One region of the Ornithinimicrobium ciconiae genome, then DNA from elsewhere that is predicted to be linked to it. Evidence: predicted binding sites of a transcription regulator. Region 1 holds the regulator's gene; each other region holds the start of a gene.
What was found. Region 1 encodes LexA, which represses DNA repair genes until DNA is damaged. Its sites were predicted from a motif close to TCGAACANNTGTTCGA; they were not measured.
Positions count from the first base shown of each region.

Region 2: the regulator LexA is predicted to act here: its motif matches at 4,167-4,182, upstream of ruvC (crossover junction endodeoxyribonuclease RuvC).
Region 3: the regulator LexA is predicted to act here: its motif matches at 3,795-3,810, upstream of FNH13_RS08730 (DUF6504 family protein).
Region 4: the regulator LexA is predicted to act here: its motif matches at 1,963-1,978, upstream of FNH13_RS11455 (HNH endonuclease signature motif containing protein).

Region 1 covers NZ_CP041616.1:1,446,222-1,451,726, forward strand. The annotation lists gene FNH13_RS19230 (PRC-barrel domain-containing protein) at 1-453, shown strand, start outside; gene lexA (transcriptional repressor LexA) at 702-1,460, opposite strand; gene FNH13_RS06705 (hypothetical protein) at 1,686-2,111, shown strand; gene FNH13_RS06710 (hypothetical protein) at 2,190-2,708, opposite strand; gene FNH13_RS06715 (glycoside hydrolase family 65 protein) at 2,903-5,458, opposite strand; gene FNH13_RS06720 (HAD family hydrolase) at 5,458-5,505, opposite strand, start outside.
Region 2 covers NZ_CP041616.1:2,224,553-2,230,057, forward strand. The annotation lists gene FNH13_RS10140 (glycosyltransferase family 4 protein) at 1-897, shown strand, start outside; gene FNH13_RS10145 (hypothetical protein) at 894-1,457, shown strand; gene pdxS (pyridoxal 5'-phosphate synthase lyase subunit PdxS) at 1,622-2,542, shown strand; gene pdxT (pyridoxal 5'-phosphate synthase glutaminase subunit PdxT) at 2,539-3,243, shown strand; gene FNH13_RS10160 (YebC/PmpR family DNA-binding transcriptional regulator) at 3,243-4,013, shown strand; gene ruvC (crossover junction endodeoxyribonuclease RuvC) at 4,246-4,887, shown strand; gene ruvA (Holliday junction branch migration protein RuvA) at 4,884-5,492, shown strand; gene ruvB (Holliday junction branch migration DNA helicase RuvB) at 5,489-5,505, shown strand, end outside.
Region 3 covers NZ_CP041616.1:1,913,655-1,919,159, forward strand. The annotation lists gene pknB (Stk1 family PASTA domain-containing Ser/Thr kinase) at 1-1,568, opposite strand, end outside; gene FNH13_RS08715 (Rv2175c family DNA-binding protein) at 1,676-2,068, shown strand; gene FNH13_RS08720 (Rid family detoxifying hydrolase) at 2,111-2,512, opposite strand; gene FNH13_RS08725 (polyprenyl synthetase family protein) at 2,641-3,732, opposite strand; gene FNH13_RS08730 (DUF6504 family protein) at 3,927-4,319, shown strand; gene FNH13_RS08735 (SAV_6107 family HEPN domain-containing protein) at 4,467-4,889, shown strand; gene FNH13_RS08740 (DNA polymerase III subunit alpha) at 4,895-5,505, shown strand, end outside.
Region 4 covers NZ_CP041616.1:2,495,494-2,500,998, forward strand. The annotation lists gene FNH13_RS11455 (HNH endonuclease signature motif containing protein) at 1-1,902, opposite strand, end outside; gene FNH13_RS11460 (ABC transporter substrate-binding protein) at 2,485-3,846, opposite strand; gene polA (DNA polymerase I) at 4,058-5,505, opposite strand, start outside.

The sequences.
Region 1 (5,505 bases):
GACCCGGCCTCCGACGCCGCAGTGAGTGGCGCGGCAGCGCAGACCGGCACTGGCTATCCCGCGGACGTCGACGAGTCTGCGGGCGGCGGTGCAGGCGGTGCTGCCCTGGGTGGGGCCGTCGTCGGCGGCGCCGCGGCAGGGTTCGCTGCCAGCGACACCGAGACCACGGCCTATGAGGTGCCGGGGGCTGAGCAGGGTGCGCCGATCACTGGCGCCGTCCCGGGTGCCGCGCTGGGTGAGGATGTTGAGTCGCCTGCGGACGGCGCGACCCTGCCGTCCGGCACGGATCAGGGCGCGGACAGCGGTGAGCCCGATGCGGACGCTGGCGAGTTCGACCCGGGCAGCGGCGATGAGGAGGCGTTCGGCGCGGAGGGCTATCGGCCCGACCGCGACGGCTCTGGCATGACGGACGAGGAGCGCGAGGAACTCAACCGGGCTCGTGGGGCTCTGTGAGTCGACCTCGTCAAGCTCTATGAGCCGACCTCACCAGGTCCTCTGAGCTGACAGACAACACATGGCAGCGCCGCCCGACCAGGTCGGGCGGCGCTGCGGTGTTGTAGGTGCCGTCTGGCGGAGAGGGGGGAGGGCCGCCAGGCGGCACCGGCACGGGGGACACTGTGGACAACGCGCACCGGATTGTCGGTGTTCCTGCTGGTGCCTCAGGTGTCGTGGGTCGATCGGCTCGCGCCCGAGCAGACCTGTCAGACGCGTCGCAACACGGCGGTGACCTTGCCGAGCACGACGGCATCGTCGCCGTCGATGGGGTCGTAGGCCTCGTTGTGGGGGAGCAGCCACAACTTGCCGTCCGTGCGCTTGAACGTCTTGACGGTGGCCTCGCTGTCGAGCAGCGCCGCGACGATGTCGCCGTTGACTGCGTCCTCCTGGCGTCGCACGACGACCCAGTCGCCATCGCAGATGGCGGCGTCGATCATGGAGTCACCGACCACCTGGAGCAGGAAGAGCTCGCCATCGCCCACGAGCTGGCGCGGGAGGGGGAAGACGTCCTCGACGGCCTGCTCGGCCAGGATCGGCCCGCCAGCCGCGATGCGCCCAACCACCGGGACATAGGTCGCCTCGGGACGGGCGTCCCCGATGCCGGTCTCGTCATAGTCGATCTCACCGGCTCCCGCGGTGGTGCTGACCAACTCGGAGCCGTCGGGCTGACCTGAGGTGCTGCGCCGATAACCGGCGACACTGCCCTCTCCCGAGCCGGGCAGGATGACCTCGATGGCGCGCGGACGGTTGGGGTCGCGCCGCAGATAACCCTTCCGCTCCAGCATCCGCAGCTGGTAGGCCACGGAGGAGGGGGAGGCGAGCTGCACCGCAGTCCCGATCTCCCGCAGGCTCGGCGGATAGCCGCGTTGGTCCACCGAGTCCTTGATGACGTGGAGCACCTTCTCCTGGCGCGCCGTGAGGTCCGCCCGCCCGTCGCGGTCCGGCATCTCGTGGATGTCTGCCATCGGTCCTGCCCCTCTCCTGACCGCCTCAGAGTGCTTAACCTGCAGGTCAGCAGCTGTGTCAGTGGTCCCTGGTTGTCTATGTCGCGTGCACCAATCGTACGAGCATTCGAACAGTGAGGCAAACACTAGTTCGATGCGGCGTGTCGATTTTGTCGCACGACTGTGCTACACATGGAACATGCGTCCGATCGCACAAGCGTTCGGAGTTGCGGAGATGGAGGCATCATGAGCGCGATCGCACTGCACGACCTGCAGGACCTTGAGCCGGTTCGGGCGCGGCGGCGTCAGCGGGATCACCTGCGGCTCGTTCAGCCCGGGGAACGCATGGACGAGGGGTTTCACGTCGGTGCTCGCACGGACGCTCCGGGCGCAGGAGGCTTCACGCTGACGCGACGGGGTCGGCTCGCGATCACGATGACAGTCGCCACGGCCCTGGTGCTGGCGGTCATCGCTGCGTTCGGGATGTTCCCAGCAACGGCTGCGAGCGGTCACACAATCACGGTGCAGCCGGGTCAGACGCTGTCCCAGATCGCTGTCACGGAGTTGCCGGAGCTGCCGATGGATCGGGCCATCGTGCAGATCCAGGTGGCCAACGACATGAACACCCGGCAGGTGCAGGCGGGCATGGACCTGGAGATCCCTGGGTCCTGACCCGGCGATGCGCCAGGTGGTCACGATCGGTGGTGCTTGCTGTCAGCAGTCTGCCGTCGGTGTCCTCCTCAGACAGCGTCAGTCGTCGTCCTCGTCGGTGTCCCGGGTGCTGGTCACTGCGTCCCAGACCACGGGCAGTTGCTCACTGGGGATGAAGAAGCCGCTGATGTGCGGATCAAACATGAGCCCGGCGATGCTGGCGCTGAGGTAGGAGCCGCTGGAGGCCACGACCTCAGCGGGCGGGAGGGCGATCGCGTTGAGGTCGTCGGTGGCTGCGATCATCTCCTGCTGCACCGCGAAGTCGCGGGCCCGCTCGGAGTTGGTGAAGGTCAGCAACATCAGTTGCCCCTCGATCTCAGCTGCCGCCGGAGACTCGTTGCCCTGCTCGCCGACCGCCACGAACCACCAGTGGTCCAGGCCCATCGTCAAGCGCCATAGAGCGGTCATGCCGACCTGGTCCTCCGGTCCGGTGACCTGGGCCGCGAGGCGGTCAGTCTCACTCGGAGCGGGGGCGTCCTCGTGCGACGCAGAGGCTCCAGGGCGGGCCGCGGCACCGTCTCCGGCATCCTCGAGGGCACCTGCGTTTACTTCGGTCATGCCCACAGTCGATCACATGATGGGGGCGGACGCGGCCAGCAGTCGCGGTTTCCGGAGGAATTGTGACCTTCTAGGACCAGCACGGACCGGCTCTGACAATCACGGGTCAGTAGGTGCGCAACGCGGTCCGAGAGCACCGGTCCGCGCTTCCGCAACGCGGTCCGAGAGCACCGGTCCGCGGCTCCGCGACGAACTCAGGTGCGTGGGTGGGCCGGGATGAGTCGCTGACCCTCCTGGGTGCGGGCGCCGATCACGGGGGTTGCAGGAAGGATGCCGTCGATGCGGGGGCCCATGCCCTCGAGGGCCACCACGACCTCGTCGGTGCCCACCAGCAGGGACTGGCCACGCACCTCCAGCGGGACCTCCCCGTCTCCGTCGGTGACCTGGAAGCGGATCTCGTCCGAGCGCAGCACGACGTGCAGCCGCGAGCCCTGCCACTGGAGGCGCCAGCGCAGCTCCGGCCAGGACTCGGGCAGCCTCGGGTCGAAGCGCAGGACGCCCTCGTGGTCACGCATCCCGCCGAACCCGGACACGAGCCCTGCCCAGACACCTCCTGTGGAGGCCACGTGGATGCCGTCCGGGGTGTTGCCGTGGCGGTTGTCCAGGTCGACGAACAGGCCGTCATAGAAGTAGCGCAGCGCCATCTCGTGATAGCCGACCTCGGCGGCCACGATGGACTGCACCACGGCGGAGAGGGTCGAGTCACCGGTGGTGATCGGGTCGTAGTACTCGAAGTTTGCCCGCTTGTCCTCCAGCGTGAAGGACTGGCCAGCCAGGAACATCGCCAGCACCACATCCGCCTGCTTCAAAACCTGGAAGCGATAGATCACCAACGGGTGGAAGTGCAGCAGCAGCGGACGTTTGTCGTTGGGGGTCTGGGACAGGTCCCACACCTCGCGCTCGAGGAAGTGCAGGTCCTGCGGGTGCACACCCAGCTCGGTGTCGAACGGGATGAACATCGCCTCGGCAGCACGTTGCCACTGGTGGACCTCCTCATCCTCCAGCCCCAGCCGCATCACGGCCCGGGCATAGTCGCGCGGGTCCGAGGCGCGCAGCTCGGTGACCGCGGCGACGGCATTGGTCAGGTTCTCGCGGGCCATCACGTTGGTGAACAGGTTGTCGTTGACCACGGTGGTGTACTCGTCCGGCCCGGTCACCCCGTGAATGTGGAAGTGCTTGTCGCCGTTATGCGACCAGAAGCCGAGGTCGGCCCACATCCGGGCGGTCTCGACGAGGATGTCCAGGCCCTCGTTGAGGAGGAACTCACGGTTGCCCGTGGCACGCACATACTGCATGAGGGAGTGGGCCACGTCGGCGTTGATGTGATACTGCGCGGTCCCGGCCGCGAAGTATGCCGACGCCTCGGCGCCGTTGATGGTGCGCCACGGAAAGAGTGCCCCGTGCTGCGACATGTCCCGGGCCCGCAGCCGGGCGGAGTCCAGCATGAGGTGCCGGAAGCGCAGCGTGTTGCGCGCGGTCTGCGGGGCCGTGTAGGTCAGGAACGGCAGCACATAGATCTCGGTGTCCCAGAAGTAGTGGCCGCTATAACCGGAGCCGCTGACCCCCTTGGCGGAGATGCCGTGCGCCTCGGCACGGGCCGAGGCCTGAGCGAGCTGGAGGAGGTTGAACCGGATGGCCTGCTGCACCTCGGGCTGGCCGGGTGTCTCCACGTCGGAGCGGGCCCAGAAGTCGGTCAGCCAGTCCCGCTGGTCGGTGTGCAGTTGGGCCAGGCCGGTGGTGCGGACCCGGTCGAGGGTGCGCACGCACCGGTCGGACAGTTCCCGCACCGGGACCCCGCGTGAGGTGTGGTAGACGGCGTACTTCTCCAGGTGGATCGGCACGCCCTGCTTGGCGTCGATGCGGAAGACGTGCTTGGAGCTGTCCTCCCCGGCGGCCAGGTGCTCCTCGCACCGGTTCTCCGTCTCCAGGACGTGCTCGGTGGCGACCGCCAGCGTCATGCGGGACTCGTGGCAGACATACCCCAGCAGTGCTCGGCTGCCGTCCACCCACTGCATCTGCGGGTCCAGGACGCGCCGGTCAAAGCCCTCGGCCTTGCGGGGGTCTAGGCCCTCGCCCATCGCTGCCGCCTTGACGTGGTATTCGTCGAAACCGTCCTGGCGGTTGAGCAGCTGGCTCGAGATCACGATCGGGGCGTCCCCGTCGAGCATCTCCAGGTCCATGGTCATCAGCGCCAGGTGCCGCTCGGTGAAGGAGACCATCCGGGTGGTCGTGACCTTCACCCGCTTGCCCGAGGAGGTCCGCCAGATCAGCTCCCGGCGCAGTTGGCCGTCGCGATAGTCCAGGGACCGTTCGTAGTGCTCCAGGTCAGCCGTGGCCAGCAGGAGGGGCTCGTCCTCGACATACAGCTTGAGGACCTTGGGGTCCGGGACGTTAACGATCGTCTGCCCGACCCGGGCGAGGCCGAAGGCGTCCTCGGCGTGCTGGATCTTCCAGGTCTCGTGGAAGCCGTTGACGAAGGTGCCGTGCGCGTGGGTGTCGCGCCCTTCCTCGACGTTGCCACGCAGCCCCAGGTAGCCGTTGCCGACGGCAAAGATCGTCTCGGTGACCCCGAGGTCGGCACCGGAGTAGGCCGTCTCGACCAGACGCCACTCATCGGCCGGGAAGCGCGTGCGGTCCAACGGGTCGATCGGCGGGTCCACGAGGGGGCGCTCATGGTCGGCGGTGTACTCCGGCGACTCGCCCGTTGCGTAGTGCGGCGTCCCGTAGGACGAGGGTGGGGTCGTGCCCATCAGTTGTCTCCGATCAACTCGGCGAGGTCGCTCACGACCACCTCGGC
Region 2 (5,505 bases), 780 kb from region 1:
GTCTTCCTGGGCCGCTTCGACGAGCCGCGCAAGGGACTGCCGGTCCTGCTGTCGGCCCTGCCGCTGGTCCTGGCCCAGGTGCCCAGCGCCGAGGTGCTCGTCGCCGGTCCCGGTCGCATCGACGAAGTGGCCGAGACGCTCTCGGAGCAGGTCGCCGGGTCGGTGACCTTCCTGGGGACGATCAGCGAGGAGGACAAGGTCCGCCTGCTGGCCTCCGCCAACGCCTATATCGCGCCCAACACCGGAGGTGAGAGCTTTGGCATCATCCTGGTGGAGGCGATGAGCGCCGGAGCCCCGGTCGTGGCGAGCGCGCTGGACGCGTTCTCCGCGGTGATCGGCGGGTCGGGTGCCGGTGTCGTCTTCCCCGTGGGGGATCACCGCTCCCTCGCGGCAGCGATCGTCGAGCTGCTCGAGGACCCCGACGAGCAGGCCCGGCTGCGCGCTGCGGGCCGCGAACGCGCCCGCCAGTTCGACTGGTCCCGGGTGGGCGCCCGCATCGAAGCGGTCTATGACTCGGTGGCCGTCTCACGTGGGGATCGCGACCGTGGTGGGCGTCACGGCGGTCGCAATGACGGCGGTCGCAATGACGGCGGTCGCAATGACGGTGGTCGCGGTGGCGCTGGACACGAGGACGGCAGCCGCGACGGGGAGGGCCGTGACGAGACCGGCAGCACTGACAGCACCGGCCGGTCCACGTCCGGCCGGACCGGTTCCACCTCATCCCGGAGCCGGCGGGGCCAGTCGACGGGAGAGACCTCGCCCGAGGAGTCTGGACGGCACCGGCGACGCGCAGCCCGGCCGACCTGGACCTCTCCCTCGTTGACAACCACCATGTCGGCATCGTCGATGAGCGGTGGCCGGATGGGCCGCACGGTCCGGAAATGGTTGCGACGATGACGGACGACTGGGGCCTGGACACATGGGGATACGGCGAGACCATCGTGGTGATCGCCGTGGTCCTGGCGGTGCTGCTGGCGGTCGGCTGGTATCTCTCCTACACCGCCGTCCGGCTCGACCGGCTTCACCACCGGGTCATCGGCACGGCCGCGGCCCTCGACGCGCAACTGGTGCGTCGGGCCGAGGCGGCGCTGGAGGTGGCCTATCTCGCCGGCATCGACCCGGCCTCGGCCACCCTGCTGGCGACCTCGGCGGGTCGGGTGCTGGACTTTGACGGGTCCTGGTCCCAGGAACGCCTAGACGCCGAGAGTGAGCTGAGCGAGGTGCTGCGCGCCACCCAGGCACCCGCGTCGGAACAGGCCGTTGAGGTGGCCGAGCTGCTCGACCGGGTGCGCGGCGCGGGGGAGCGGGTGCAGCTGGCTCGCAGATTCCACAACGAGTCGGTGCGCGAGGCCCGCGACGTGCGCGGTCAGCGCGCGGTCCGCTTCCTGCACCTGGCAGGCTCTGCCAAGGTGCCCTTGCCGATCAACTTCGATGACGACTGGCCCGCCGCAGGGTAACGGCGCCGGTGAGCCCTCGGCATACCGTGTCGGGATTGCCGAAAGGTGAACGTAGACTGGAGTGTCGAGCTGGATGAGCCAGGTGACTGTCGGTCCTGCCCACCACCCTGGTCACCCCTGACCTGCCCGTATGCCGAGAACCTGCACCGCCCCGGAGGCCCCAGATGAGCACCCCAGAGACCACCGTCGTGACCACTCCCGTCCAGCAGGCGGGGACTACCCGTGTCAAGCGCGGCATGGCTGACATGCTCAAGGGTGGCGTCATCATGGATGTCGTCACCGCGGAGCAGGCCAAGATCGCCGAGGACGCCGGCGCGGTGGCCGTGATGGCCCTGGAGCGGGTGCCGGCTGACATCCGCGCGCAGGGTGGCGTCTCCCGGATGAGCGACCCGGACATGATCGACAGCATCGTCGCGACCGTCTCGATCCCGGTGATGGCCAAGGCCCGCATCGGACACTTCGTCGAGGCGCAGGTGCTGCAGTCCCTGGGTGTCGACTACATCGACGAGTCCGAGGTGCTGACCCCGGCCGACTATGCCAACCACATCGACAAGTGGGCCTTCACCGTGCCCTTCGTCTGCGGCGCGACCAACCTGGGTGAGGCGCTGCGCCGCATTACCGAGGGTGCGGCAATGATCCGGTCCAAGGGCGAGGCCGGCACCGGTGACGTCTCCAACGCCACCACCCACATGCGCCAGATCCGCCAGGAGATCCGCCGGCTGGGCAGCATGCCCGAGGACGAGTTGTTTGTCGCCGCCAAGGAGCTGCAGGCGCCCTACGACCTCGTCGCCGAGGTCGCCCGCACCGGCAAGCTGCCGGTCGTGCTGTTCACCGCCGGAGGCATCGCCACCCCGGCTGACGCCGCGATGATGATGCAGCTCGGTGCCGAGGGTGTCTTCGTCGGCTCGGGCATCTTCAAGTCGGGCAACCCGCAGGCCCGTGCCGAGGCCATCGTGAAGGCCACGACCTTCCACGACGACCCGGACGTGATCGCCAAGGTCTCCCGCGGCCTGGGCGAGGCGATGGTCGGCATCAATGTCGAGGAGATCCCGCAGCCGCACCGCCTCGCCGAGCGCGGCTGGTGACCGACCGCCCCGGTCACCCGGACCACGCACTGGCGCCCCGGCATACAGGCGCACCGGTGATCGGGGTCCTCGCCGTGCAGGGTGACGTCGTCGAGCACGTCCGTGCGCTGACTCTCGCCGGTGCCGAGGCGGTCCCGGTGCGGCGGCCTGCCGAGCTCGCGGCGGTCGATGCCCTGGTGATCCCTGGAGGGGAGTCGACCACGATCGACCGGCTGTTGCGGATCTTCGACCTGGCCGCACCCCTGCGGGAGCGCCTCGCGCAGGGCATGCCGGCCTACGGCTCGTGCGCCGGGATGATCCTGCTCTCGTCAGAGGTGCTGGACGGACACCGCGACCAGCAGTGCCTGGGGGCGCTGGACATCTCCACGCGCCGCAACGCCTTCGGCCGGCAGGTCGACTCCTTCGAGGTCGAGCTGGCTGTCGCCGGCCTGGCCGAGCCCTTCCACGGCGTCTTCATCCGGGCGCCCTGGGTCGAGCGGGTCGGTGCGGAAGTCGAGGTGCTGGCCACGGTCGAGCGGGACGGGGTCGAGCACGTGGTGGCCGTGCGGCAGGGCAACGTGCTGGCCACCTCCTTCCACCCCGAGGTCACCGATGACGCACGGGTCCACGCACTGTTCGTGGAGATGGTGCGCTCGAGCGGTAGCATCGAAGCCCGGGCAGGAGCCGACGGGATCGCGAGCACAACGAACAGGGAACATTGATGGCTGGGCACTCCAAGTGGGCGACAACCAAGCACAAGAAGGCTGTGATCGACGCCAAGCGAGGCAAGCTCTTCGCGAAGTTGATCAAGAATATCGAGGTGGCGGCGCGCACCGGTGGGGGTGACCCGGCCGGCAACCCCACCCTCTTCGACGCCATCCAGAAGGCCAAGAAGACCTCCGTCCCCAACGACAACATCGACCGGGCCGTCAAGCGTGGCTCCGGTGTGGAGGCCGGCGGGGCCAGCTACGAGGCGCTCGTCTACGAGGGCTACGCCCCCGGCGGGGTCGCTCTCTATATCGAGTGCCTGACCGACAACAAGAACCGTGCCGTCATGGAGGTGCGCACAGCGCTCACCCGCAACGGCGGGAGCATGGCCGACAGCGGTTCGGTGGCCTATCTGTTCAACCGCAAGGGACAGGTCGTGGTCCCCAAGGCACAGGAGTCCGGCGAGGCCAACGAGGACTCGCTCCTGGAGATCGTCCTCGAGGCCGGTGCTGAGGAGGTGGAGGACCTGGGAGAGTCCTTCGAGGTGATCTCCGAGGCGACCGACGTGGTGGCGGTCCGCACCGCCCTGCAGGAGGCCGGACTCGACTATGACTCGGCGGAGGTGACCTTCGTGCCGAGCATGGAGGTGCAGCTCGACGCCGACGGTGCACGCAAGATGATGCGCATCATCGATGCGCTCGAGGACTGCGACGACGTCCAGAACGTCTTCTCCAACGCCGACGTCTCCGACGAGGTCCTGGCCGAGCTCGAAGAGGACGACTGAGCACACGACGACTCGCACCGACACCGATCACCGGTCCGGCCACCCCGTCCCCTGGGCGCGGTGGCCGTCGTCGTATGCCGGCCACGCACCCGCCCGCGAGCCCCCTCGGCGAGTCCTGCCATCCTCTGACGGTGCCGTGACGTAGCGTGATGGGCGAACAGGTGTTCGGAGTCAGGCGCAGGTGATGCTGCCTCTCCGGGATGACGGCTGACTGACGAGGAGGGCTGCCCAGGTGCGTGTCCTTGGTGTCGACCCCGGCCTCACCCGCTGCGGTCTCGGGGTCGTCGAGTCCGGTCCCGGCCGGTCGGTGCGGATGGTCGCGGTCGGTGTCGTGCGCACGCCACCCAGTGACGAGCCGCAGGAGCGGCTGCTGACCCTCCAGATCGAGATCGACAGCTGGCTGGCGGAGCACCGCCCCGACGCCGTGGCCGTGGAGCGGGTCTTCGCCAAGGCCAACATCAAGGGCATCATGGGCACGGCCCAGGCCTCTGCGGTGCCGATGCTGGCGGCGGCCCGTCTCGGTTTGCCCCTGGCCCTGCACACTCCCACCGAGGTCAAGGCCGCCGTGACGGGCAACGGGCGCGCGGACAAGGCCCAGGTCACCTCGATGATCACCCGGATCCTCGCCCTGGAGACGGCGCCCCGACCCGCCGACGCGGCGGACGCCCTCGCGCTGGCCGTGTGTCATCTCTGGCGCGGCCAGGCTGATGCCAGGTTGTTCGCCGCGGCCCAGGGCAACGCCCTCCAGCGCGCCGCAGAAGCGGCTGCCCAAGCACCACGCAACCGGCTCGAGGAGCTCCACGCGGCGCACTCCGGTCGGCGCCCGACCCAGACCGGCGCCCAAATCGCCACGAGACGAAGGAGTGGACAGTGATCGCATCCGTCCGGGGCACGGTGCTCCACGTCGGACTGGACCACGTCGTCGTCGAGGTCGGCGGGGTGGGACTGCAGGTGCACACCACCCCGGCCACCGCCGCGGCGTGCGCACGAGGGCAGGAGGTCACCCTGTCCACGACCCTGGTGGTGCGCGAGGAGTCGCTGACGCTCTATGGCTTCGCCGACACAGAGGGCCGAGCTCTCTTTGAGCAGGTGCAGACCGTCTCCGGCGTCGGTCCGCGCCTGGCGCTGGCGATGCTGTCCGTCCACAGCCCGGCCGGTGTCCGCCAGGCGATCGCCGGCGGTGACATCGCCGCGCTGACCAAGGTGCCGGGGATCGGCAAGAAGGGTGCGGAGCGTCTCGTGCTCGAGCTCAAGGACAAGATCCTCGCCTCGGGTGTCGAGCCGTCCCTGGGTGCCGCGGGAGCGAGTGGCGGCCCGACGGGTGACCGGCTCAGCAGTCAGGTCCACGAGGCGCTCGTCGGTCTCGGCTGGAGCAGCAAGCAGGCCGATGACGCACTCGAGCGGGTCCGCGCGGGTGGGGAGACACCCTCCTCCGTCTCGGACTTCCTGCGTGCTGCGCTGCGGGAGCTGGGCCGGTGACTGAGCACGATGA
Region 3 (5,505 bases), 470 kb from region 1:
TCGATCGGCTCGCGGCCCTTGCTGACCGTGAGCGTGACCTCGGCCTCCGGCTTGAGCTCGGCACCCTCCTGCGGCTCGACCGAGATGACCTGGCCCTTGGGGATCGACTCGTCAAAGACCAGGTCCGGCTCGGCCATCGTGAGGTTGGCGTCGGCGATCATGGGCTCCGCCTGCTCGAGCGTGCGACCGATGACGGGCGGGACGGCATACCTCTCCGGCCCCTGGGAGACGGTGAGGGTGACGTCGGTGCCGTGCCGCAGCGAGGTGCCGGGCTCGTGCGAGGCGGCCATCACCACGTCCGCAGCCATTGTCTCGGAGTAGGCCAGCTCGACCACGGTGTCCAGCTCCTCGGCGTCCAGCGCCTCGGTGGCCTCGGTCTGGGTGAGGCCGACCAGCGTGGGGACGGGGGAGTGCACCCCGGGACCCTCGGTGAAGTACCAGGCGGCCCCGGCACCGCCGGCGCCGATGAGGACCAGGAGTATGCCGAGCAGCCAGCCAGCGACACTCAACCGTCGGCGGGGGCGCCGGGGGGCAGCGCTGGCGCGCACCGGCCTGGCGGGGCGCGCGGGCCGGTTGCCGTGGGTGCGCGCGTAGTGCTCCGGGGCGGCGCGGGGCACCGCCATGGTGTCGGCGGCCCGCAGCGGGCGGGTGTGGTCAAAAGCCTGGGTCAGGTCGCCGTCGTCCGGCAGCCGCTGCCCCGGCAGGGCGTCCAGCTCCCCGTCGGACAGCTGACCGACGGAGTGACGCAACTGGGTCAGCGCCGCGGACCCGTCAGTGGGCCGGCGCTCGGGATCGGTGGCCGAGGCCCACTGGATGAAGGCGTCGATTTCGGCGGGGACGGTGGCGACCTGGTCCGCGGCGCGGGGGACGTCGTGGTGCACGTGGGCATAGGCCACCTGCACCGGGCTGTCACCGGGGAAGGCCTTGACACCGGTGAGCAGCTCATAGAACAACAGGCCCGCGGAGTAGATGTCGCTGCGCTCGTCCGTGCGGCCCCGCTGGACCTGCTCGGGTGCCAGGTAGGCCGCTGTGCCCCAGACCAGCTCGTTGCTCTGGCTCGCGGTGGCAGCGGTGACCGCCCTGGCCAGGCCGAAGTCGGCGACCTTGACCATGCCGTCGGTGCGGATCAGGACGTTCTCGGGCTTGACGTCGCGGTGCGCCAGGCCTGCCTCGTGGGCCGCGGCGAGCGCCTGCAGCACCGGGTCGAGATAGGCGGCGGCGTCCCGCACGCTGTGGGCACCGTGCTCCTTGATGACCTCGCGCAGGGTGTGGCCCTCGACGAGCTCCATGGCGAGGAAGACGTAGCCGTCGTCCTCGCCCTGGTCGAAGACGGACACCACGTGCGGGTGGGACAGCCGTGCGGCGGTGCGGGCCTCCTGACGGAAGCGCGTGACGAACTCGTCGTCACCGGCGAGGTGGGCGTGCATGATCTTGAGCGCGACCTTGCGTTCCAGGCGCAGGTCGGTGGCGCTGTAGACCGAGGCCATGCCGCCCTTGGCGAGCAGGGACTCGACGCGGTATCGACCGTCGAGGACGCGGTCGATCACGGCGGAGGTCGCAGTGCTCACTCCTTGAGGATACGGAGCCTGAGCAGGAAAACCGCGGAGGCGGGCGCTGCGGGCGGGCGGTGGCACTGTCGTGCCGGTGCTCGAGCGCGCTGTGACACACTGACGCCGTGGTGAATGTGAGCAGTGAAACCTCCGGTTCCACCCCGGAGACAAACCCTGACGACCTGACGAACTGGCTGGCCGTGCCGGACATCATGGAGTTGACCGGCGCCTCCCTGGCGCAGGTGAAGACCTGGCTGCAGGAGCGCGAGCTCATTGGTGTCCGCCGTGGCCCCAACAAGGCGCTCTATGTGCCCGCCTCCTTCCTCACCGAGGAGGGTCCGCTCTTCGCGCTGCGCGGGACGGTCACGGTGCTGAGCGACGGCGGCTATCGCGATGAGGAGATCATCGCCTGGCTCCACGAGGCCGATGACACCCTGCCCGGTGGCAGCGCCATCGAGTCGCTGCGGGCCGGCAGCAAGACCGAGGTGCGCCGCCGCGCGCAGGAGATGGCGCTCTAGTCCTCAGCCGGTCAGGACCCAGCGCAGCGCGGTTGTCCGGGCTCAGCGTGAGGAGTCACCGGTCCGGGCCACGAGCTCGATCTCGATCCGCGCACCCAGCGGCAGCTCCGCCACGGCCACCGTGGTGCGTGCCGGGTAGGGAGCCGTGAAGATCGTGGCATAGACCTCGTTGAGGTCGGCGAAGTCCGCCATCGACGTCAGATAGACGTTCACCTTGATGACGTCAGCGAAGGTGGCGTTCGCGGCGGAGAGCACCCGTTCGAGGTTGGCGAAGACCCGTCGTGTCTGGGCAGCCACGTCGCCGTCAACGAGGGCGCCCGTCGCCGGATCGATCGGGGTCTGCCCGGACAGGAAGAGCAGGCCGGACGCCTCGTCCCGAGCCGCGACCGAGTACGGTCCGATGGGTTGCGGGGCATCGGCCGCTGAGATGGGGGTGTGGCCCACGGGGTCCACCTTTCGTCGAAGGTGCTCCCGAGGGTAGACGGCACACCCTTAGGGTCCTGCGTGGCCCTCCGCCGCCCCAGCACCCCCAGTGCCGCCGACCCGCAGCCGGCCTCGTGCCGAGGGCGTCGTCAGGTCGCGCGGGCGGTGCTGATCTCCACGAGGTCGGCCAGGGCAGCGCGGCCCTCCTCGGTCAGTCCGGGAGTCTGGGACAGGGCGTTGCGGGCGGCGTCGGCAGCCTGCGCGATCATCGTCTCGGTCGCGCTGACGGCACCGACGCGCTCGAGGAGGTCACGGCATACAGCCACCTGCTCGTCGCTCAGATCTGGCCGACCCAGCAGGTCCAGCAGGGTGTTGCCGTCCTGCTCGCTGCCCAGTCCGAGAGCGTGGGCGATCAGCACGGTCCGCTTGCCCTCGCGCAGGTCGTCGCCGGCCGGCTTGCCGGTGGTCTCCGGGTCGCCATAGACCCCCAGGACGTCGTCGCGGATCTGGAACGCCTCGCCGAGAGCCAGACCGTATGCCGACAGGCCGGCAAGCGTGTCCGCCCCCGCTCCCGCAGCGTGTGCACCGATCAGGAGAGGCTGCTCGACGCTGTATTTCCCACTCTTGTAACGGATCACGGTGCGGCAACGGGCGAGACGCTCGGTGTAGTCCAGGTCTTCCCAGCCCTGGGCGGCGTCCAGGACGTCGAGATATTGACCGCCCATCAGCTGGGTGCGCATGGTGTCGAATTCATCTCTGGCAGCAGCGATCTCACCTGCTGGCAACCCCGAGGTCGCAAAGGCGCTGTCGCACCAGGTGAGGCAGAGGTTGCCGGCCAGGATCGCGGCGGCGTGGCCGAAGCGGTCGGACTCCCCGGACCAGGACTGCTGTTGGTGGTCGGCGGCAAAGGTGCGGTGTGCGGTGGGTCGACCCCGCCGCAGGTCGGAGTCGTCCATGACGTCGTCGTGCAGCAGGGCGGCAGCCTGGAACAGCTCCATCGAGCTCGCGGCGCGGATCAGTTCGGGGGAGTCGGCGCCACCCAGTGCGCGATAGCCCCAGTAGAGGAAGGCCGCGCGCAGCCGCTTGCCGCCGCTGAGCAGCGCGGCCACCTCGTCGATGAGACGGGTGACCTGGGGGCCCAGCTCAGTCAGGATCTGACGCTGGTGGACGAGGTCCGCGTCGAGCGCCTCCTGCACGCGCTCGCGCAGACGCGGCACATCGATGGGATGGGGAGTGGGCACGGGATGAGCCTACGGCGTCGGCATCGCGAGGGGCTCAGGGGTTGAGGACTGTCGGTGGCATGTCGTACATTCGTTCTATCGAACAAAGATGCGATATGCCGGGTGGAGATGTCGCTCTGGGTGGTCTTGAGAGGGCCATCGAGGAGCAGTCAACCAGTCCGGTCCGACAGTGCAACGAGCTTTCTGGAGGTGCGATGAGCCGACGTTATGCAGACCCGGTTGAGGTGCGGGTCGGTGGACTGCAGATCGGACGGTTGCCGGTGCTTCCCGCCGGGGTCGACGCGAGCGCTGCGCCCACCGCGTTTATCTGGCGTGGGCGGTTGCACGTCGTGCAATCCGTGCTGGATCACTGGACCCAGCGGTTGTCTTGGTGGCGCGCGCCCTCGGGAGAGGACCCGTCGGGGCAGGAGGACTCTGCCGCTCTGGGCGAGGACGCAGACGGCCACCGGGACGAGGCCCGTGAGCGGTTTCCGGAGTTGGAGCGTGAGGTCTGGCGGGTGGAGGCCAGCGCGGGACGACTGATGCAGACCGGGATCTATGACCTGACCAAGGACGACCGGTGGCGCCTGGTGCGCGTCGCCGACTGAGGAGGAGCGATGACCACAGTGACCGAAGGCACGAGGTCCCAGAGTGTGAGGTCCCAGAGTGTGAGGTCCCGGGGCGGGAGGGCCCGGGGTGTGGCGTCCCAGGGAGCGGTTTCCCAGGAAGCGGTGTCCCAGGGGGCGGTGTCCGAGATGCCGCTCGCATCGTCAGCGAGCACCGTGCTGGATCTGCTCGACCGGTCCCGGGCGGGGCTGGTCCAGGCCTGCCAGAGCCAGAGCACGGCTCAGCGCTACACCGAGGCGCACCTGGCTGCGCTGCGGGCGGCCGCTGCACTGATCGCGGCCCGCACCGTCACCACGGGCCGATCCCGTCCCCGCAGCGTGTGGGAGGTGCTGCCGCGACTGGCGCCGGAGCTCAGCGAGTGGGCGACGTTCTTTGCCTCGAGCGGTCGCCGGCGGCTGGCGCTGGAGCGTGGCTCCGGCATGGTCAGCCCGCGGGAGGCCGATGACCTGGTGCGCCAGTGCGAGACCTTCCTTGAGCTGGTCCGCGGCGCGCTGCACCTGCCGTTTGCCGAGCCGCTGCCCGGTGAGCTGGCTCCGACCACACCCTGGTGACCTCCATGACACAAGAGTTTGTGCACCTGCACGTCGCTTCGAGCCACTCGATGCGTTACGGCGCCTCGACACCCGAGGCGTTGGTGGAGCGTGCCGTCCAGGAGGGACAGTCGATGCTCGCGCTGACCGACCGGGACGGTGCCTACGGGGCGGTCCGGTTCGTGCAGGCGTGTGCCCGGGCGGAGATCTCTGCGGTCCTGGGTGTTGACCTGGCTGTCGTCGAGCCTGCGGCCGGGCCCGGTGCCGGGTCGCCCGACGGTCGGGGAGCCCGCTTCCCGGACCGGCCGTTGGATGGCCGAGTCCAAACCGCCGGGATCCGGTGGAACGGAGCGGAGGCGGCTGGCGATGGCCGTGCCACCGGAGCCGACGGGTTCACCGGACTCAGCAGGTCGGGTGGGTCGGGCGTGACCCGCCCCACCCGCGCCCAGCCGGTCAAGGGGGGTGCCCTGGTGGATGACCAGCACCCGCGGGTGACCGTGCTGGCCCGGGGACAGGCGGCCGGTCTGGAGCCCGGCCTGGGTTGGTCCCGGCTCTGTCGCCTCATCACCCACACCCACTTGGCAGGGGAGCGTGGCAGCCCTCGGACCCACCGCGGGCTGCTGGCCCGCGCCGCGGC
Region 4 (5,505 bases), 1.0 Mb from region 1:
CTCCAGACACCGCCCACTGACCGGGTCTGTGAGCAACCTGTGCCACACCGACCCCGGCGTCAACGCCAACTCCGCCACCTCCTGCGGCGACAAGAACAAGGACCCCCGCCCCTGCACCTCACCGATGCCAAAAGCGCCACGACCAAACCGGCCCTGCACTGGCCCCACCACAGCCTCCTCCGGCTCGGCGGAGCCAGAATGCTGCTCGCGTCCCACCGTCTGGGTGGAGACAGGGTCCTCCGCCGTCCCAATCCGGGTGGAGACAGAGTCCTCCCCGTGATCCTCTGATCCGGGCGTGCCATGGGACCGCGATGCGCTGGCGCCGGGTGGGTGGCCGTGCTCGGCACACCAGTCCTCCGCCGTCCCAGTCCGGGTGCCTCCGGGGCCGCAGTCACCGTCAGTGACGGTGCCCCTGTCGCGGTCACGGACGTCGCCACTATCAGGGACGGTGCCACTGTCGCGGTCACCGACGTCGCCACTATCAGGGACGGTGCCACTGTCGTGGTCACGGACGTCGCCACTATCAGGGACGGTGCCACTGTCGTGGTCACGGACGTCGCCACTATCAGGGACGGTGCCACTGTCGTGGTCACGGACGTCGCCACTGTCCCCGTGGGCGTCATCGTCGTCACCCTCGTCGGTGTCGGTGTTGGGGTGCAGGAAGTTCGCGGGGACGATCACGTTCAACACCGCCGCGGGTAGCCCGGCCAGGATCTTGGCCAACTCCTCCGTTTGCTCCGGGGTGATGAGATCCGGGTCTTCACTCAGGTCAGCGACTGTCACCGTGCCATGAAGCAGCAACGTGGCTGCGATCGCGGACCGCAGCTGCCCCAATGTGCGCTTGTCCCCCAACCCCCTGGCCCGACGAGCCGCACCCTCAAGACGTTCCAGGATCGCCCCCAACTGCGCCCCCGTACACGCCAACCCGAAGATCCCCATCCCGTCCTCATCCAACTTCCCCCACACATCCGCCTCGGCAGTGCTCTTCTCCCGCGACTTCTTCCTCCGCTGCTCCGGTGGCAGCCCTGCCTCGGCCTTGGCAACCTCACGCGCGAGAGCCCGGTGGAACTCCTTGTGCACCCACACCGCGCCCGTGAACTGACGATCCGAGTCCAAGCGTTCCGTAGCCGCCACGACCGGGTCGTCACCAAACAGCGCATTCGCCACCGACGCTCCCAGCTCGTGCGGCAGGTGCGCACACGCCCGCAGATAACTGCGCACCAACCGCCACGATGCCTCTCCACTGCGCAACGCCGCGCCCACCGGCACCGCCACCATCACCGGCATGGCGCCCAACGCGATCAGATCCCGGACCTCACCCACGCCCCACCCCGTCGCCAACTCCAGCTCCACCTTCGCACGGGACTTCGCCTTGTCCCGCCACGCCTCCGTCTGCGAAGGCGTCAACTCCTCCATCACCGCATCCTGTTGCGCGAGGAGGAGCTTGCCCTGCGCGGCCGTGACTTCCCGCACCGCCCGCACCAACACCGCGTCCAGCCGGCCCGTAGCTCTGGTCAAGACCGCCGCCGCATCCACCAATGCCGAGACTCGGCCCACCACCACCGACGCGTCCTTCACCATCGCACCGTCAGCAGACCCAGCAGGGGACGTCTCAGCCGAAGCCGGCGGTGCGCCACGACGAGAGACCGATGCACACGCCAGCGCCACGTCCGTGAGAGCTTCACACTCTCCCGGGCCCGCGCCCAGCGCCGCCAGTGCCTCCCGTGCCACGCTCACCTCCAACGGCTCCGGCTCAAAGACCACCACCGGCACCGTTGGAGCCGTGACGATCTCCCACGTCACACGACGAGGCGGGGGGTCAGCCAACAGGGTCCGCACACGCCCCTCCGCCACCGAGACGCCCCCACCACGCGCCTCGAAGAACTCCGCGTACCGTGCCACCAACCCCACCTCCCCAAACATCTCGCCCTGATTAACCTGGCGACCATCTACGCCTCAGAATAGCACACGTGTTCGAAGTGTGGGAAGGGCGACTCGATCACCGGTGGACAACCATTGGTGCGCGGCCCGAGGGGCGGTCCAGTCGAGGTTGTCCACCAGCGTGGCGGGGTCCACACAGGCCGAGCCGAGCCGGGCCGGGCCGAGGTCCAGCCGAACCGAGCCGAGGTCCAGCCGAACCGGGCCGGCCGAACCGAGCCGAGTCGGGTGGGCGGGTGGCTGAGTAGGTGGGTGGCTGAGTAGGTGGGTGGCTGAGTAGGTGGGTGGCCCAGCGGTGTAGACCCTGACGTGTGTTGACGGCGGTTGAAACTTGAGCGGTGACGGCAACGTGAGCGGACAGCTGGCTGGACGAAGCACCGGGTCGCTGCCCCTAGAGGTTCATCGGCGCGAACCGCGTCCGAACCACAGGTGAGTCCCCCATCCATGTCGGCGCCGAACTGCGCCCACGCGTGACGTCCCGCAGACAAGGAAGGACCCCCGGGCGATATCCCGGGGGCCCTACCGTGCGTCAGTCAGGAACGCAGATCAGTTCTGGCGAACCAGGCTGTTGTTCTCGTCGTACTGGAAGATACCGATGGTTGCCTCGGTCGGGTCACCGTTCTCGTCGAAGGTGATCGGGCCGGACGGACCGTCGTAGTCGGTGATCTCACCGGCGATGATGGCGTTGGCTGCGTCCTCGAAGGTGGTGACCTTCTCGCCGCCGCCGGTGCCGCCGGAGACCTGACCCATCCAGGTGGCCATGTCCGGGCCATCGACGGAGTTGCCCGCAAGTGCGGCCAGCGCTGCGAGGATCACCGCGTCGTAGGACTCCGCCGCGTAGTTGAAGTCCTTCAGCTCCTCACCGGAGTGATCCTGCCAGAGGTCGATGAGCTCGTTGCGGAAGTCGTCGCCCAGGTCGGGGCCGGGCTGGGTGCCCTTGGAGCCCTCGAGCGTGCCGGGGTCGAAGTCCGCGCTGTAGTCGGCGATGTTGCCATCAACGAAGTACAGGCTGCTCATGTCGACGCCAGCGGACTCCAGCGCCGGGATGATCGTCTTGATCTCCTCGAAGGTGATCAAAGCGATCGCGTCCGGGTCCGCCGCCAGGATGGTGCTGATCTGTGCGTCGAACGTCGTGTCACCCGCGTTGTAGGACTCGGTGGCGACCACGGTGCCGTTGGCCGCGGTGAAGGTCTCCGTGAGCTGAGCCTCCAGGCCGGTGCCGTAAGCGTCGTTCAGGTAGAGGATGCCCAGGTTGACCACGCCGTCGGAGGCGACCAGGTTGCCCAGCACCTCACCCTGGAGCAGGTCCGAGGGAGCCGTGCGCCAGTAGAGGTTGTTGTCCGGCCACGTGGTGAACTCCGGGGCCGTGTTGGCCGGGGAGATCATCAGCGTCTCGGCCGCCACGACCTCGTCGATGAAGAGCTTGGAGACACCAGAGGACGCCGCACCGACAATCACCTTGTTGTCAGCGTTGAGCAGCTGGGGCACGGTGGTCGCGTAGGCGCGGTTGTCCGGGTCGCCGGAGTCGCCCAGGGTCACCTCGACGGTGATGCCGAGGTCCGCCTCGTTGATGTGCTTCTCGGCCAGCAGGACACCGGCCTCCTCGGGCGGGCCCAGGAAGGCCAGCGCACCGGTCTGCGGCAGCACCGTGCCGACCTTCAGCGTCAGGTCACGGTCGCCCGCCTCCGGAGCGCCCGGGTCCTCGCCGCCGCCAGCGACAGGCGCGTCGGTGGCGCCGCCGGTCGCGTCACCCGTGTCGTCTGTCGTCTCGCTCGCACCGTCAGTGGTCTCGTCGTCCCCATCGTCACCGTCGCCCCCGCAGGCAGCGAGGATGAGGGACGAGGCAGCCAACACGGCGATTCCGCGGGCGGTCACGGACGTCCGCTTGCGGAGAGTAGATGAACTCATGTTGCTCCTTGCTCGTCGTGATCTGTCGATGCGTCCAGGGCGGGGCACCTCACGTATCTGCAAGGTAGGTCGCCGTGTCGCCGTGCACAAGCAACTCATGGCAGTCGTGTCTGGAACGGTCCCAAATCGTTATCTGAGAGTGACGTAAGACCCGATTTGGACCTCCCAATCGGTAGATGACCCCAGGTAGGCCCGTGTCTGGAAGGACTGGTTAATGGGCGGCGTCGTGCCAGGTGCGACCCCACCCGACACTCACGTCCAAGGGCACCGCGAGGTCGATCGCCGCCCCCATCTCACGTCGCACCAACTCCTCAACGGTGGCCTTCTCGTCCGCGGGCACCTCCAGGACCAACTCGTCGTGAACCTGCAGCAGCAGACGGCTGCTGAGGTCGCCCGCACGCAGCGCCTCCTCGACCCGCAGCATCGCGACCTTGATGATGTCGGCGGCCGACCCCTGGATCGGCGCATTCAGCGCCATCCGCTCAGCCATCTCACGCCGTTGCCGGTTGTCGGAGGTGAGATCCGGCAGATAGCGGCGCCGGCCCAGCATCGTCTCGGTGAACCCCGTGCCCCGGGCCTCCGCCACCACGTCCCGCAGGTAGTCGCGGACACCCCCGAAGCGCGCGAAGTACTCCTCCATCAGCCCGTTGGCCTCGCTGGTGGAGATGCCCAACTGCTTGGACAGGCCGAACGCCGAGAGCCCATAGGCCAGGCCGTAGCTCATCGCCTTGACCTTGGAACGCATCTCGGCCGTGACCTCACTGGGCTCCACGCCAAAGACCCGGGACCCGACGAAGCGGTGCAGGTCCTCCCCCGTCCGGAAGGCCTCGATCAGCCCCTCGTCCCCCGACAGGTGGGCCATGATCCGCATCTCGATCTGGCTGTAGTCGGCTGACAGCAGCTCGTCATAGCCTGCTCCCACCACAAAGGCCTCGCGGATGCGGCGCCCCTCCTCGGTGCGGATCGGGATGTTCTGCAGGTTGGGATCCGTGGAGCTGAGCCGTCCGGTGGCCGCGATGGTCTGCTGGTATGTCGTGTGGATGCGTCCGTCGTCCGCCACCGACTTGATCAGCCCCTCCGCCGTCACCCGCAGGCGGGCCTTGTCCCGGTGCCGCAGCAGTGCCTCCAGGAAGGGGTGCTCGGTCTGGGCATAGAGACCGGCGAGCGCATCGGCGTCGGTGGTGTAGCCGGTCTTGGTCCGCCGGGTCTTGGGCAGCCCCAGCTTCTCGAAGAGCACCGTCTGCAGCTGTTTGGGAGAGCCGAGGTTGACGGAGTCGTCATCGATGGCCTGCCAGGCGTCCTGCTGTGCCTGCGCCATGGCGTCACCGAACTCACCCTCCAGCCGCTCCAGCGCGTCCAGGTCAACGGCGATGCCCACCCGCTCCATCCTCCCGAGGACACCGACGAGCGGCAACTCGATGTCACTGAGCAGCTCAGCCCCCTGCACGTCGGCGATCTCAGCCTCGAGGGCGCCGGCGAGGTCCAGGACGGCCTGCGCGTGCACCAGGGCTGACTGCACGGCGGCGTCCCCCTCCCCGAGGTCCAGGTCGAGCAGCCCCTGGTCCGGCCGGTCCTCCTCGGCACGGAGCTCACGCTTGAGATAGCGCAGCACCAGGTCGGCCAGGTCATAGGACCGTTGGTCCGGACGGACGAGGTATG